2 regions of the Leclercia sp. G3L genome follow, and region 2 is predicted to be linked to the other one. Evidence: predicted binding sites of a transcription regulator. Region 2 holds the regulator's gene; the other holds the start of a gene.

Region 1 (7,716 bases), 1.4 Mb from region 2:
GCACGGGAAGCCCATTTCGGTCAGACGTTTGGCGCCCATATAGGAACCGTCACCACCGATAACGACCAGCGCGTCGAGGCCGCGTTTTTTCATGTTTTCGATAGCCACTTCACGGATGCGGTCATCGCGGAATTCCGGGAAACGAGCGGAACCCAGGAAGGTACCGCCGCGGTTAATCATGTCGGACACGCTGTAGCGGTCGAGCTGCACCATGCGATCTTCATACAGGCCCAGATAACCGTCATAGATACCAAAAACTTCCAGACCTTCCGTCAACGCAGCACGAACTACACCACGAATTGCTGCGTTCATGCCGGGCGCATCACCGCCGCTTGTCAACACACCGATTTTCTTAATCATGACTACCTCTGAACTTAGGAATGCAAAAATGAAATCTGTTGCCGGAAGACTTCTGACGACCAACGAATACTGCAAATAGTATATCAATCACTTCCAGCTGAATTGATTCAGGTCAGGCCATATGGCGGTTATTTTTCCACAAAATGCTGGCCCGGTTCACTTTTTTACAACGAATTACGAAAGCTCAAAATGTCCATTGCCTGGCTTAGGTACGACTGAACAGGGATCCTGGTGAATAATGACGTCTGACCCCGGGAAACGCTGCAAAATCGCCTGCTCAACCTGCTCAGCCACCAGATGTGCCTGAACCAGCGGCAGGTTATCTTCCATTTCTAAATGAATCTGAATAAAGCGGGTCGGCCCTGACTGCCGCGTGCGAAGATCGTGAGCGCCGCTGACGCCGGGCCAGGAGGTCACAATTTCGAAGATTTCATGCCGTTCTGCGTCTGGCAAGGCGCGATCGAGAAGCGATTGCACCGCATCGTACCCCATGCGCAACGCACTGTATAAAATATAAAAGCCAATCCCTAACGCAAATAGCGCATCGGCCCGATGCCAGCCATACCAGGCCAGACCGAGCGCAATCAGGATCGCGCCGTTCATCATAACATCAGACTGATAATGAAGCATATCGGCCCGTACCGCCTGACTTTGCGTTTTGCGCACAACCCAGCGCTGGAACGTTACCAGAATCAATGTGCTAATAAGTGCAATAACCGTGACGACAACGCCCACGCCCGGATCTTTCATCGGTGACGGGGTATACAGATGCTGAATACCGGTCAAAAAGAGGAACAGCGCCGAACCGGAAATAAACATGCTTTGTGCCAGCGCCGCCAGCGACTCGGCTTTGCCGTGACCAAAGGTATGCTCTTCATCCGCCGGCTGCAGCGAGTAGCGCACCACCCACAGGTTAGTGAGCGAAGCGGCAATATCCACCAGCGAATCGACCAGCGCCGCCAGAATACTGACTGAACCGGTATACCACCACGCAAAAATTTTAATCACTAACAGGCACGACGCCATGATCGTCGCAGCCAATGCGGCCCGGCTTACCAGCCGCCCATAGGATTGATTCATAAACACTCCTGTCATGCTATGCCGCTAGTATAACGGATGCAGAGGAGTCATTAAGATGAATAAACGGTTACTACGTTTGAATGACGGGCAAAAAAAACCCCCTCATCATGAGGGGGAAGACAGGGATGGTGTCTATGGCAAGGAAAACAGGGTCTACTGGTTACTACGGGTATTGCTACTAAAAAGCGTCGATTCAGCGTTCTTCTGCATCCGTGCAACCTCACGCAACTGATCCATACGTTGCTGGTGTTTCTGGTTCAAAACCGCTTGCTGCTCGGGCGTTAGCAGGTGGAACATCTGGTTGCGGACTTTAGCCATTTCGACCTGTCGGGCAACCTGCTCCTGCGCCATTTTGTCTGCCTGAGCGCGCACAGCGTTCTCGTCAAAATTTTCTGCGGTGACAAGGCGATGCATTGTCTCCATTTCGCTAACATTAACAGGGGGCTGGTCATGTCGAGCCCGCTGCATCAGATCTCGCATCTGTTGACGCTGATGTTCGGTTAAACTTATGCCGTCGAACATATGGCCTTGGCCACTCTGCTGCGCGATGCCCTCCGTTGAGGAGCGGTTATCGCCGGTGATGACTCCAGCAGCCTGGCTAAATGCACTAAACGCCAGCGTTGAGGCCATGACGGCAGCGGTAACTTTGCGCATCACTTACTCCCAAAATCTTTCGTGTCGCGATTCAACGAGAACCAGTCTACGATTCAGGCTGCAAACATGCGTCAGGGGGTGTAAAACAACGTAAAGTCATGGATTAGAGAGCCTTGATGACGTAATTTCTGCCTCGGAGGTATTTAAACAATGAATAAAATCCTGTTAGTTGATGATGACCGAGAGCTGACATCCCTTTTAAAGGAGTTGCTCGACATGGAAGGCTTTGACGTGTCGGTGGCCCATGACGGGGAGCAGGCGCTGAGTCAACTCGACGATAGCATCGACTTGCTTTTGCTCGACGTCATGATGCCGAAGAAGAACGGCATCGACACCCTTAAAGAGCTGCGCCAGACTCACCAGACCCCTGTAATTATGCTGACCGCGCGCGGCAGCGAACTCGATCGCGTGCTGGGCCTTGAGCTGGGTGCCGATGACTATCTGCCTAAGCCGTTTAACGACCGGGAGCTGGTGGCACGTATTCGGGCGATCCTGCGTCGTTCCCACTGGAGCGAGCAGCAGCAGAACACCGACAACGGTTCGCCAACACTTGAAGTGGATTCCCTGAGCCTCAATCCGGGCCGCCAGGAGGCCAGTTTCGACGGCCAGGCGCTGGAGCTGACCGGCACCGAATTCACCCTGCTTTATCTGCTGGCGCAGCATCTGGGCCAGGTGGTATCGCGTGAACATCTGAGCCAGGAAGTGCTGGGTAAGCGCCTGACCCCGTTCGACCGTGCCATTGATATGCACATCTCCAACCTGCGCCGCAAATTACCGGAGCGCAAGGATGGTCACCCGTGGTTTAAAACCCTGCGCGGACGCGGCTATCTGATGGTGTCCGCTTCATGATAGGCAGCTTAACCGCCCGCATCTTCGCCATCTTCTGGCTGACGCTGGCACTGGTGTTAATGCTGGTTTTGATGTTACCCAAACTCGACTCACGCCAGATGACGGAGCTCCTCGACAGCGAGCAACGTCAGGGTGTGATGATCGAGCAGCACGTAGAAGCAGAGCTGGCCATCGATCCGCCCAATGATTTGATGTGGTGGCGCAGGCTGTTTCGCGCTATCGAAAAATGGGCGCCGCCGGGGCAACGCCTGCTGCTGGTCACCAGCGAAGGCCGCGTGATCGGCGCCGACCGTAATGAAATGCAGATCATCCGCAACTTCATTGGCCAGGCGGATAACGCCGATCATCCGCAAAAGAAAAAATATGGTCGGGTAGAGATGGTGGGGCCATTCTCCGTCAATGACGGGGAAGATAACTACCAGCTCTATCTGATTCGTCCGGCGAGCAACTCCCAGTCCGACTTTATCAACCTGCTGTTTGACCGCCCGCTGCTGCTCTTAATTGTCACTATGCTGGTGAGTTCACCGCTGCTGCTGTGGCTGGCGTGGAGCCTGGCGAAACCGGCGCGTAAGTTGAAAAACGCCGCGGATGAAGTGGCGCAGGGTAACCTGCGGCAGCACCCGGAACTGGAAGCCGGGCCGCAGGAGTTCCTGGCGGCGGGTGCCAGCTTCAACCAGATGGTGACGGCGCTGGAGCGGATGATGACCACACAGCAGCGTCTGCTCTCTGATATCTCCCACGAACTGCGCACTCCGCTGACGCGTCTGCAACTGGGCACCGCCCTGCTGCGCCGCCGCGGCGGAGAGAGCAAAGAGCTGGAGCGTATCGAAACGGAAGCGCATCGTCTGGACAGCATGATCAATGACCTGCTGGTGATGTCTCGCAATCAGCAGAAAAACGCGCTGGTGAGCGAAACGGTGAAAGCTAACCACCTGTGGCATGAGGTGCTGGATAACGCGGCATTCGAAGCCGAGCAGATGGGGAAATCCTTTACGGTTAACTTCCCACCGGGGCCATGGCCGCTGTACGGTAACCCCAATACGCTGGAAAGCGCGCTGGAAAATATCGTGCGTAACGCCCTGCGCTACTCGCATACCAAAATCGAGGTGGCGTTCTCGGTGGATAAAGACGGTATCACCATCAACGTCGATGACGATGGTCCTGGCGTGAGCCCGGAAGATCGCGAGCAGATTTTCCGTCCGTTCTATCGTACCGATGAGGCACGCGACAGGGAATCTGGCGGTACCGGGCTGGGCCTGGCGATTGTCGAAACCGCCATTCAGCAGCACCGCGGCTGGGTGAAAGCCGACGACAGCCCGCTGGGCGGATTACGGTTAACGCTCTGGTTGCCGTTGTACAAACGATCGTAGCTATTGTGCCGGGTGGCGGCTTCGCCTTACCCGGCCTACCTTCCCCATAATCTCCGGGAATTATCCTCGATCTTGTTGCTAATTCGCCGCTTCTGCATGGTTCTTGTCCAGCTGGTCGATAGCCCCGCCGCCGACAGCAGGCGGCGGTACTGGTCATCGTCAAAGGGCATGTGCCAGGCGATGGCGCAGGCGTCATGCACCGACACATCGCTCAGGCGGGAGACCAACGTCAGCGGCGCATCAGCCGAAACCTGCCCTGCCAGCACCACGCGATAGAGCCAGCCGGTTTTCGCTGCGTTCTGTAACTGCGTGGCCATGTCGTTAATGCCGAAATGGAAGTTGAGTTTGAAGCACGGGGAGCGCGGCTGGGTCACCTGGATCAGGGCGTCGCCCCAGCGAAAGATATCCCCGATAAAGACGTTCTTCTCCGTCAGCCCCTCAGTGGAGAGGTTTTCGCCGAACGCCGGCGCGACAAAAAGCCCGGCCTGGGCAGGATATTCGCTCGCCCAGTGCTGATAATGCTCGCGCGGATAGTGGCACAGCGCCCGATCCGGCCCGCCGTGGATTTTCTTCTCCGCCTGCTCATCTCCCGTCAGACCCAGCTCGGTTAACGTCAGTTCCCCGTCAACCTGCAGTTTGGCAATCGCGCTCGGGCGGCTACCGTCATAGTCCCTTATTTTTCCGGTGAATACATTAACGGGATAGTTCATCGCGGCTCCTTGTGCAGATTGTGGGTATAAAAAAAGCGAGTCATCAGACTCGCTTCTCACAGGCGGCTTTGCAACCTTATTTTTTAGCGGCGAAACGTGCTGCTGCTTCGTCCCAGTTCACCACGTCCCAGAAGGCTTTGATGTAGTCCGGGCGACGGTTCTGGAATTTCAGGTAGTAAGCGTGTTCCCACACGTCCAGGCCCACGATTGGGAAGCCAGACGCGCCAGAAATTGCTTCGCCCATCAGCGGGGAATCCTGGTTCGCGGTAGAAACCACAGCCAGTTTGTCGCCTTTCAGTACCAGCCACGCCCAGCCAGAGCCGAAACGGGTCGCAGCGGCTTTTTCAAACTCAGCTTTGAAGTTATCAACGGAGCCGAAGTCGCGCTCGATAGCGGATTTCAGGTCACCCTGCAGGGTGGTGCCGGTTTTCAGGCCTTTCCAGAAGAAGCTGTGGTTAGCGTGGCCGCCAGCGTTGTTACGCAGTACGGTTTTCTTGTCAGCTGGCAGTTGATCCAGTTTGGTGATCAGCTCTTCAGCAGGCAGGCTGGCGAACTCTGGCAGGCTTTCCAGCGCCGCGTTGGCGTTGTTAACGTAAGTCTGGTGGTGTTTGGTGTGATGGATCTCCATCGTCTGCTTGTCGAAATGCGGCTCAAGGGCGTCGTAAGCGTACGGCAGGGATGGCAGGGTATAGCTCATAATCATCTCCATTATAGTCGGGCGGCAAACGTGTTAATGCCGCGTAAGCAGTTGGTTCATTATAGTTAATTAAATGATATTGAAAATGTTTATCAATGCCGTAGTTTTAATAAGGTTATTCAGTTTTGATAAATAACGAATTTGTGAGTCTGCTCACGCGGTTAACGCGTTGATTGCCATTCAAAACGAAGGTGCGGCAACCTACCGAAGGTACCCAAACCGCCTAATTTTTACACTCATCAAGTCGGCGGGAAGCTACTGACTATAAAAACGATGAGGATGTAAAAATGAATCATGTGATTACGATGGGTATTTTCTGGCATTTGATAGGCGCGGCCAGTGCAGCCTGTTTCTATGCCCCGTTTAAAAAGGTTAAAGGCTGGTCATGGGAAACCATGTGGTCCGTTGGCGGTACCGTGTCATGGCTGATTTTACCCTGGACCATTAGCGCCATGCTGCTCCCGGATTTCTGGGGTTACTTCTCTTCCTTCAGCGCCTCCACCCTGCTGCCGGTGTTTCTGTTTGGCGCCATGTGGGGCATCGGCAACATCAACTACGGCCTGACCATGCGCTACCTTGGCATGTCGATGGGTATCGGCATCGCGATCGGCATTACGCTGATTGTCGGCACCCTGATGACGCCGATCCTCAACGGCAACTTCGACGTGCTGATCAACACCGAAGGCGGCCGTATGACGCTGTTGGGGGTGCTGGTGGCGGTGATCGGCGTGGGTATTGTCACCCGCGCAGGTCAGTTGAAAGAGCGCAAAATGGGCATCAAGGCAGAGGACTTCAACCTGAAGAAAGGCCTGGTGCTGGCGGTCATGTGCGGCATCTTCTCAGCGGGGATGTCGTTTGCGATGAACGCCGCCAAACCGATGCATGAAGCCGCAGCCGCGCTGGGGGTCGATCCGCTGTACGTCGCTCTGCCAAGCTACGTGGTGATCATGGGCGGCGGCGCGCTGGTTAACCTCGGCTTCTGCTTTATTCGTCTGGCCAAAGTGAAAGATCTGTCGGTAAAAGCGGATTTCTCACTGGCAAAATCGCTGATCGTCACCAACGTGCTGCTCTCGGCGCTCGGCGGCCTGATGTGGTATCTGCAGTTCTTCTTCTACGCCTGGGGCCACGCCAGCATTCCGGCGCAGTATGACTACATGAGCTGGATGCTGCACATGAGCTTCTACGTGCTCTACGGCGGGCTGGTGGGCTTGATCCTGAAGGAGTGGAACAACGCCGGGCGTCGTCCGGTGGGCGTGCTGAGCCTGGGCTGCGTGGTGATTATTATCGCGGCCAACATTGTCGGCCTTGGCATGGCAAACTGATTACGCGGCCTTTCGACTGCGATGACGCCATTGTACCGGCGTCATCGCTACCTCCCGGTTAAACACCACCGAAAAATAATTACTGTCCTCAAAGCCACAGCGCATCGCCACTTCGCTGACCATCAGCTCCGTATGCTGCAGCAGATACTGGGCGTGGCAGATGCGCAGCTGGCGCAAAAAGTGGTTTACCGTCATCCCGGTCTGGGAGCGGAACTGCTGGCGCAGGGCGCGCTCGCTGCACTGCTCCTGTTCACAAAACTTCTCCAGCACGAAGCTTTTGTTCAGGCTGCCCGCCAGGGTGGTGATCAGCTTATCGAGCAGGGCTTCCTGGGCAGTGGCTGAGGGGTTATCAGTGGCGTAACGATGGCGATTGAGGGTCATTACCAGTTGGGCGAAGAGCAGCTCCGCCATCTGGTTAGCAGCAGGATCGCTTTTCTGGCTCTCCTGCTCCAGCTGGGAGATCACCTGGCGCACCTGGGTCATGCCGTTGCTGCTTAAGCGCCAGTGCGGCGTACTCTTTGCTTCATTAAAACGGGGGATATTGGCGGCCCAGTCGACGTTGAGTTTCAGCCTTTCCGGGCAGTAAATGACGTTCTGCAACACCAGGTCGTTCACTGAGGCGTAGGAGTGTTTATCTTCGGCGCGGATGTAGAATAGATCCCCGCGGGTAATGC
Region 2 (7,716 bases):
CAGGTGGATATGCGCAACCACGGTCTGTCGCCGCGCTCGCCGCAGATGACCTACGCCGATATGGCTCAGGATCTGCTGGATACGCTGGATGAACACAAGATTGAAAAGGCGATCCTGATTGGTCACTCAATGGGCGGCAAAGCGGTGATGGCGCTGACGGCAATTGCGCCAGAGCGAATTGCCGGCCTGGTAGCGATCGACGTCGCGCCTGTGGATTATGACGTCCGTCGCCACGATGAGATCTTCGCCGCCATTAACGCCGTCACGGACGCCGGCGTCAGCACCCGCCAGCAGGCCGCGGCGCTGATGCGTGAACATCTGGATGAAGAAGGCGTGGTGCAGTTCCTGCTGAAATCCTTCGTTGACGGCGAGTGGCGCTTCAACGTGCCCGTACTGTGGGATCAGTATGACCAGATCGTCGGCTGGCAGGCGGTCCCGGCGTGGCCGCACTCTACCCTGTTCATCACTGGCGGCAATTCCCCGTATGTCACCGAAGCGTACCGCGATGCGCTGCTGGCGCAATTCCCTCAGGCCAAAGCGCATGTCATTGCCGGAGCCGGACACTGGGTTCATGCTGAAAAACCTGACGCGGTGCTGCGCGCTATCCGCCGTTACCTCGCTGACATCAATAATTGATTAAAAAGAGAGCGACTGGTCGCCGGCAGGCCTCCAGTCGTTGGCGTGCCGTTTTCGGTGATGTATGATGGCGCGCTTATCGCCCGGGCATTAGCAGGGTGTCTTGTTTCCCCCGAAGTCTCAGAATCATGGCCAAAGAACACACGGACCGCACGACAATAGATCTGTTCGCGAATGAGCGTCGCCCGGGACGACCGAAAACCAATCCGCTTTCGCGTGATGAACAGCTGCGCATTAATAAGCGCAATCAGCTTAAACGCGATAAAAGTCGTGGGCTTAAACGCGTCGAGCTGAAACTGAATGCTGAAGCCGTCGATGCGCTGAATGAGCTGGCGAATGCTCGTGAGATCAGCCGCAGTGAGCTTATCGAAGAGATGCTGATTTCGCAGCTCGGGGAATGGCACGGCAAAGCGTAAGTCAGAAAACCCCCCTTCTTGTTGCTTTCATGTAGCACAGAGTGCAGTCCTGCGTGATAGCAGTTTCCGCAGGCTTCTCTGTTCTGCTATGATTGCCCTTATCCGTGGCTAAATTGCGCCACCATACCATTAAGTATCAAGAGGTTATTTTACTCATGGCAATCATCGGCATTTTTTTCGGCAGCGACACGGGTAACACCGAAAACATCGCAAAAAACATTCAAAAACAGTTAGGTAAAGACGTTGCCGATGTGCATGACATTGCGAAAAGCAGCAAAGAAGATATCGAAGGTTACGATATTCTGCTGCTGGGCATCCCGACCTGGTATTACGGTGAAGCGCAGTGTGACTGGGACGACTTCTTCCCGTCTCTGGAAGAGATCGACTTCAACGGCAAGCTGGTTGCCCTGTTCGGCTGCGGCGATCAGGAAGATTACGCAGAGTACTTCTGCGACGCCCTCGGCACCATTCGCGACATCATTGAGCCACGCGGCGCGGTGATTGTCGGTCACTGGCCAACCGCCGGTTACCACTTCGAAGCTTCTAAAGGTCTGGCCGACGACAACAACTTTGTCGGTCTCGCCATCGACGAAGATCGCCAGCCAGAACTGACCGCTGAACGCGTGGACAAATGGGTTAAACAGATCCGCGAAGAGCTGCACCTCGACGCCATCCTCAACGCCTGATGATGTCGCGGCGCAACGCTAAAGTTGCGCCGCATCGATAGGTAATTCCAATCAAAATAATTGCTACAAATTTTTAACTTTCGCTGCCATACCTGTACAATGATCCAGGAGTAAACGGGGAACCTTGTAACAACTTTGTTGGCGGTACCACGTTTTTATAAGCATACTTTACTTGAGACTTGCAGTTTTCATTACGTCATGGCAGTTCTATAATGAGACGCATTATCCCAGGTGCATTTTCTGTCACTTCTTCTTTAGAAGTGAATCGTTTAGCAACAGGACAGATTCCGCATGACTGACAACAACACCGCATTAAAGAAGGCCGGACTGAAAGTCACGCTTCCACGGTTAAAAATCCTGGAAGTACTTCAGGGTCCGGATAACCATCATGTCAGTGCGGAAGACTTATACAAGCGTCTGATCGACATGGGCGAAGAAATTGGTCTGGCTACCGTTTACCGTGTACTGAACCAGTTCGACGATGCAGGCATCGTTACGCGTCATAATTTCGAAGGCGGTAAATCCGTATTTGAACTGACGCAGCAGCACCACCACGATCACCTGATTTGCCTCGACTGCGGCAAAGTGATCGAATTCAGCGATGACTCCATCGAATTACGTCAGCGCGAAATTGCCGCACGTCATGGCATTCGTCTGACCAACCACAGTCTGTACCTGTATGGCCACTGTGCCGAAGGCGACTGCCGCGAAGATGACCACGCGCACGACGCGAAGTAATCTCTGCATAGACTCTGAGCCAACCTGACGGTTGGCTTTTTTTTGCCTGCCATCCTGTAAAAAAGCCCGGTGGCGCTGCGCTTACACGGGCCTACAAGGGTGAAATTACCCGTAGGCCCGGTAAGCATAGCGCCACCGGGCATGGCAAACAGCTGATTACTTCGCGTTATTACTGCGGATTTCCTGCCAGATTTTATCGCAGTTTTTGGTCACGTCCTGATTGTTACCCGTTTTACGCGCCTGGATACAGGCCTGGTAATCCGCCACCCGGACGGTTTCCTGGGCCGCAAACTGTTCGTGCGCCTTCTCCTGGCGCAGCACGTCCAGCACGCTTTGACAGGCTTCGATCTTTTCTGGCGAACCTTCAGCGGTATTGATGCACGCGCTGTAGGCCTCTTTCAGACGGGTATCTTCTTTCTGGGTCTGTGGTTGTGCGCAGGCGGCCAGTCCTGATGCCAGCACCGCGACCAGTACGATTTTTTTCAGCATAGAGGTCTCCAGTCAGGCGGGGAGCGCCCCCGCCCGGATTGTCATCAGAAGATGGTGAACGGGGCGATAACCATGAACTTCACGTCACGCTCATCCTGGAAGATGTTGCCGTAGCCGCCGCCGTAGCTTGGAATATCGGAGTGGTTGTCATACTGCGTGAAGTGCAGTTTGAACATGGTCCCTTTTGCGCGCCCATCCTGCAGGGTGTAGATCGCATCCAGGTTGTAGGCAGATTCCTTGATCTTGTTGGAGGCGATATCTTCACGCTGACCGGCGCTGTTGATTAACCAGTCTGCCGGTTTCGCATCCCAGGCGTAGACATAAGACGCGCCGACGCTCCAGCCCGCCAGGTTCAAGTTACTCAGGTCATACATGGCCCCGAAGAAGACCGCCTTTTCGCCGTTGGCGTTAAAGTCGGAGCGGTTATCCCACCATACGTCCAGACGACCGTTGGATGACGCGTAGGTTGGGGTCATACGCTGCAGGAAGTAGCCCTGCTGGCCTTCAGCCTTGACGTAAGTTCCTTCCAGACGTAAATCGACCTGACCGACCTTGTAGCCCAACGTTAGCGCCTGCAGCCAGGCCGTACCGTCGTAAATATCGTTTACGGTGCCGCTGTCGGCTTTATCACGCGTGCCGTAGAACTGATAGGTGGTAGAGAGCGGGCCGCCCACGATATCAAGCTTGTAGCTGGCTTTGGCAAAGTACTGATCGATGAAGCCTTCAGCCTGGCCAAATGCGGCTTCCAGAATCAGGTTATTTTTGAAATCGTACTTCGCGCCGAAGGAGTGGAGATAGTCGACGCGGGTTTTTCTGTCATTCTGATAGAACTTGTCCATCTCGAGGTGCCACGGCGCTTTATACTCGTTGGTCCACATGTAAGAGAAACTCAACGCACCGCTATCGCCGTAGTCAAAGTTGGCTCCGGCTTCGGCACCCTGATAGGTACCCGGCATAAAGCTCCAGTGCGGCGCTAGCAGGGTTTGACCGGTTGGCTGAAGCCAGCCACCGCGTGCCCAGGCCGGGCCGTATTTGAATTTTGCTGCCGCTTTGTACAGGCTGATCCCGCTCTTATCACCGGACCAGTCCTCTTTATAGGCTTTATTGCTGGAGGAGAAGGCAATTTCGTTCGGGTGGCCGCTGTCGCCGTTTTCCGCCATTTCGATAGCAGTGAACGCAGCCAGATCAAGACCAAACATATCGGCGGCATAGCCGGACTGGAAATCAAGGTTGGCGTTCCAGGTGGAGTGAGCCAGGTTGGTTTTATATTTGTCTGCATCGACATCTTTGCGGTCACGTTCACGCTGCCAGTAATAGACACCGCCCGTGAGGGTTGAATCATCGATGAATCCTTCGGCCTGGGCTTTCGGAGAAACCATCCAGCCTGACATTGCTGTAACACCGGCGATAGCCAGCGCAAGCGCACTACGTTTGCCACTAAACGTACGCATAATTAATCCTCTTTGACGTATTAAAAGCGCCTTAAACGGCGAAAAACAAAAAAGTAAAAAGTGGAGGCAACCGGAAATACCCGCTTACATCTCCTGTCCTTAGACTATTTTTCGCGACGCGAATTATCAATGCTTTTCAGCGATCAAAAGTCAGGATTATGACAAAGCGCACATATTTGGTTGCGGTTTGTAACAAAGCCAATGGGGAAGAATATTTATTTAAAATAATATTCAGAATGAGCGATTTATTTTTAATTAATAATAATTAAACAGCGCATCTGGTATCGATGACGGTTAATTTGCGAAAGGGAAGAGAAAGTAAACCGTTTTAAAAAATATAATTAATTCGCAACGCGAAGATTTAAAGGGTTAAGGGCATAATGGTCAGGCAAAAAAAACGCCGCATACGCGGCGTTTTTCAAAAGGAGAAAGGGATTACTCGCCCGCTTTAGCCCAAGTATCACGCAGACCGACGGTACGGTTAAATACCAGTTTGTCGGCAGTAGCATAGCGGCTGTCGAGGCAGAAGTAGCCTTCACGCTCGAACTGATACGCGTGACCAGCAACGGCAGCTTTCAGGGACGGCTCGGCAAAGCCCTGCTTGATCACCAGTGAATCCTGGTTAATCACTTCCAGGAAGTCCTCTGCGGCACCCGGGTTTGGCACGCTGAACAGACGATCGTACAGGCGGATTTCAACCGGCAGCGCATGTGCCGCGCTCACCCAGTGAATAACGCCCTTCACCTTGCGACCGTCGGCCGGATCCTTGCTCAGGGTCTCAGCATCGTAGGTGCAGAAGATGGTGGTGATATTGCCTTCAGCATCTTTCTCGACGCGTTCGGCTTTGATCACGTAGGCATTACGCAGACGCACCTCTTTGCCCATCACCAGACGTTTGTACTGCTTGTTGGCTTCTTCACGGAAGTCGGCGCGATCGATCCAGATCTCGGCGCTGAACGGCACATCACGGCTGCCCATCTCCGGTTTGCTCGGATGATTTGGCATGGTCACCAGCTCGCTTTCGCCCTGCGGATAGTTTTCGATAACCAGTTTAACCGGATCGATAACCGCCATGGCGCGCGGGGCATTTTCGTTCAGATCTTCGCGGATACAGGATTCCAGTGACGCCATCTCAATGGTGTTGTCCTGCTTGGTCACGCCAATGCGTTTGCAGAACTCACGGATGGAGGCGGCGGTATAGCCACGACGACGCAGACCGGAAATGGTCGGCATACGCGGGTCATCCCAGCCTTCAACGTGCTTGTCGGTCACCAGCAGGTTCAGCTTACGCTTGGACATCACGGTGTATTCCAGATTCAGACGAGAGAACTCGTACTGACGCGGATGCACCGGAATAGAGATGTTATCCAGCACCCAGTCATACAGGCGACGGTTATCCTGGAACTCCAGGGTACAGAGCGAGTGGGTAATGCCTTCCAGCGCATCGCTGATGCAGTGAGTGAAGTCATACATCGGGTAGATGCACCACTTGCTGCCGGTCTGGTGGTGATCGGCAAACTTAATGCGGTACAGCACCGGGTCGCGCATCACGATAAACGGCGAGGCCATATCGATTTTGGCACGCAGACAGGCTTTGCCCTCTTCGAAGCCACCGGCACGCATTTTTTCAAACAGCGCCAGGTTCTCTTCTACGCTGCGATCGCGGTATGGGCTGTTTTTGCCCGGCGCGGTCAGCGACCCGCGGTATTCGCGGATCTCGTCAGCGGAAAGCTCGTCAACGTAGGCCAGGCCTTTGTTGATCAGCTCAACGGCATAAGCGTACAGCTGATCAAAATAGTCAGAGGAGTAGCAGATGTCGCCAGACCAGTTGAAGCCCAACCATTGCACGTCGTTCTTAATGGACTCTACGTATTCGATATCTTCTTTCACCGGGTTGGTGTCATCGAAACGCAGGTTGCATTGACCCTGGTAGTCCTGCGCGATGCCGAAGTTCAGGCAGATCGATTTCGCATGACCAATGTGCAGGTAGCCGTTCGGCTCCGGCGGGAAACGGGTGTGAACGGTAGTGTGCTTACCGGTGGCCAGATCTTCATCAATGATCTGACGGATAAAGTTGCTCGGGCGGGCTTCAGCCTCACTCATCGTGGATTCCTCAAAGCGTAAACGACGTATAACGGCATATGATCTTATAAGCCGGGCGTAGTGACAACCTTTAGTTACGCAAAAAAAGGTCTCTGAAGAGAATAATCGGGGCAATTGCTGCAAAAAAAAGCGGCGGGGATATCCCCGCCGCTCAGGCATTAACGCTGACTCAGGAGCACTTATTTGCCTTTAATTTCATACAGTGGTGTCTGACCGGCAACAACCTGACCCTGCGCCTTGATCACAAGGCCGCTGAAGTCGTCGATATTGCTGCAGACCACCGGGCTGATCATGGAGCGGGCATTGGCGTTCAGGTAGTCGAGATCCATTTCCAGAACCGGCTGACCGGCAACCACTTCGGCACCCTCTTCAACCAGGCGTTTGAAGCCCTGGCCACCCAGCGCAACGGTATCGATACCCATATGGACAACGATCTCCGCGCCTTTCTCTGTTTCTAGGCAGAACGCGTGGTTGGTGTTAAAGATCTTGACGATAGTACCGGCTGCCGGAGAGACCACGGTTTTATCCGTTGGTTTCACCGCTACGCCATCGCCCACTGCTTTGCTGGCAAAGGCTTCATCAGGCACCTGCTCCAGAGCAACCACTTCCCCGGTCACTGGCGAAACCAGCGCAGCGATGGTGGTGGCATTGGCAACAGCCTGTGGCTTAACCGCAGCAGGCGCAGCGGCTGGCGCAAATGTCGCTTCAGCAGCGGCAACCGGACCGGTGGTTTTCATTGCGTTGGCGATTTTCTCGGCCACAAAGCCGACGATAATCTGAACGCTGGTTTTGTTCAGGCGGATCACGCCAGACGCACCCAGGCGTTTCGCCATTGCTTCGTTAACCAGAGAAGAGTCTTTCACGTTCAGACGCAGACGGGTGATGCAGGCATCAATACCGGTCAGGTTGTCTGAACCGCCGACTGCCGCGATGTACTGACGCGCCAGGCCGGAAACGTCTTCCGTCGCGGTGCCGCTCACGTTCACGTCCTGACCATCCCCTTCGCTACCGGCGACAGCCAGCTCGCGACCCGGAGTCATCAGGTTGAATTTGGTGATGGTGAAGCGGAATACCACGTAGTAGATCACGAAGAAGGCCAGACCCTGCAGGATCAGCATGTACCAGTGAACCGCCAGTGGGTTACGGGACGACAGTACCATATCCACCAGGCCCGCACTGAAGCCAAAGCCGGCAATC

The links. Region 2 encodes Fur, which represses iron uptake genes when iron is present. Its sites were predicted from a motif close to ATAATAATGAGAACNACTATCAA; they were not measured.
Region 1: the regulator Fur is predicted to act here: its motif matches at 5,794-5,816, upstream of sodA (superoxide dismutase [Mn]).

The regions. Positions count from the first base shown of each region.
Region 1 is NZ_CP088265.1:1,247,328-1,255,043, reverse strand. Features, by position in the region: gene pfkA (6-phosphofructokinase) at 1-360, opposite strand, end outside; gene fieF (CDF family cation-efflux transporter FieF) at 535-1,440, opposite strand; gene cpxP (cell-envelope stress modulator CpxP) at 1,594-2,094, opposite strand; gene cpxR (envelope stress response regulator transcription factor CpxR) at 2,245-2,943, shown strand; gene cpxA (envelope stress sensor histidine kinase CpxA) at 2,940-4,313, shown strand; gene yiiM (6-hydroxyaminopurine reductase) at 4,349-5,023, opposite strand; gene sodA (superoxide dismutase [Mn]) at 5,100-5,720, opposite strand; gene rhaT (L-rhamnose/proton symporter RhaT) at 6,008-7,042, shown strand; gene rhaR (HTH-type transcriptional activator RhaR) at 7,043-7,716, opposite strand, start outside.
Region 2 is NZ_CP088265.1:4,666,603-4,674,318, forward strand. Features, by position in the region: gene ybfF (esterase) at 1-636, shown strand, start outside; gene ybfE (LexA regulated protein) at 765-1,052, shown strand; gene fldA (flavodoxin FldA) at 1,208-1,738, shown strand; gene fur (ferric iron uptake transcriptional regulator) at 2,030-2,476, shown strand; gene chiQ (ChiQ/YbfN family lipoprotein) at 2,633-2,965, opposite strand; gene chiP (chitoporin) at 3,010-4,416, opposite strand; gene glnS (glutamine--tRNA ligase) at 4,852-6,519, opposite strand; gene nagE (N-acetylglucosamine-specific PTS transporter subunit IIBC) at 6,699-7,716, opposite strand, start outside.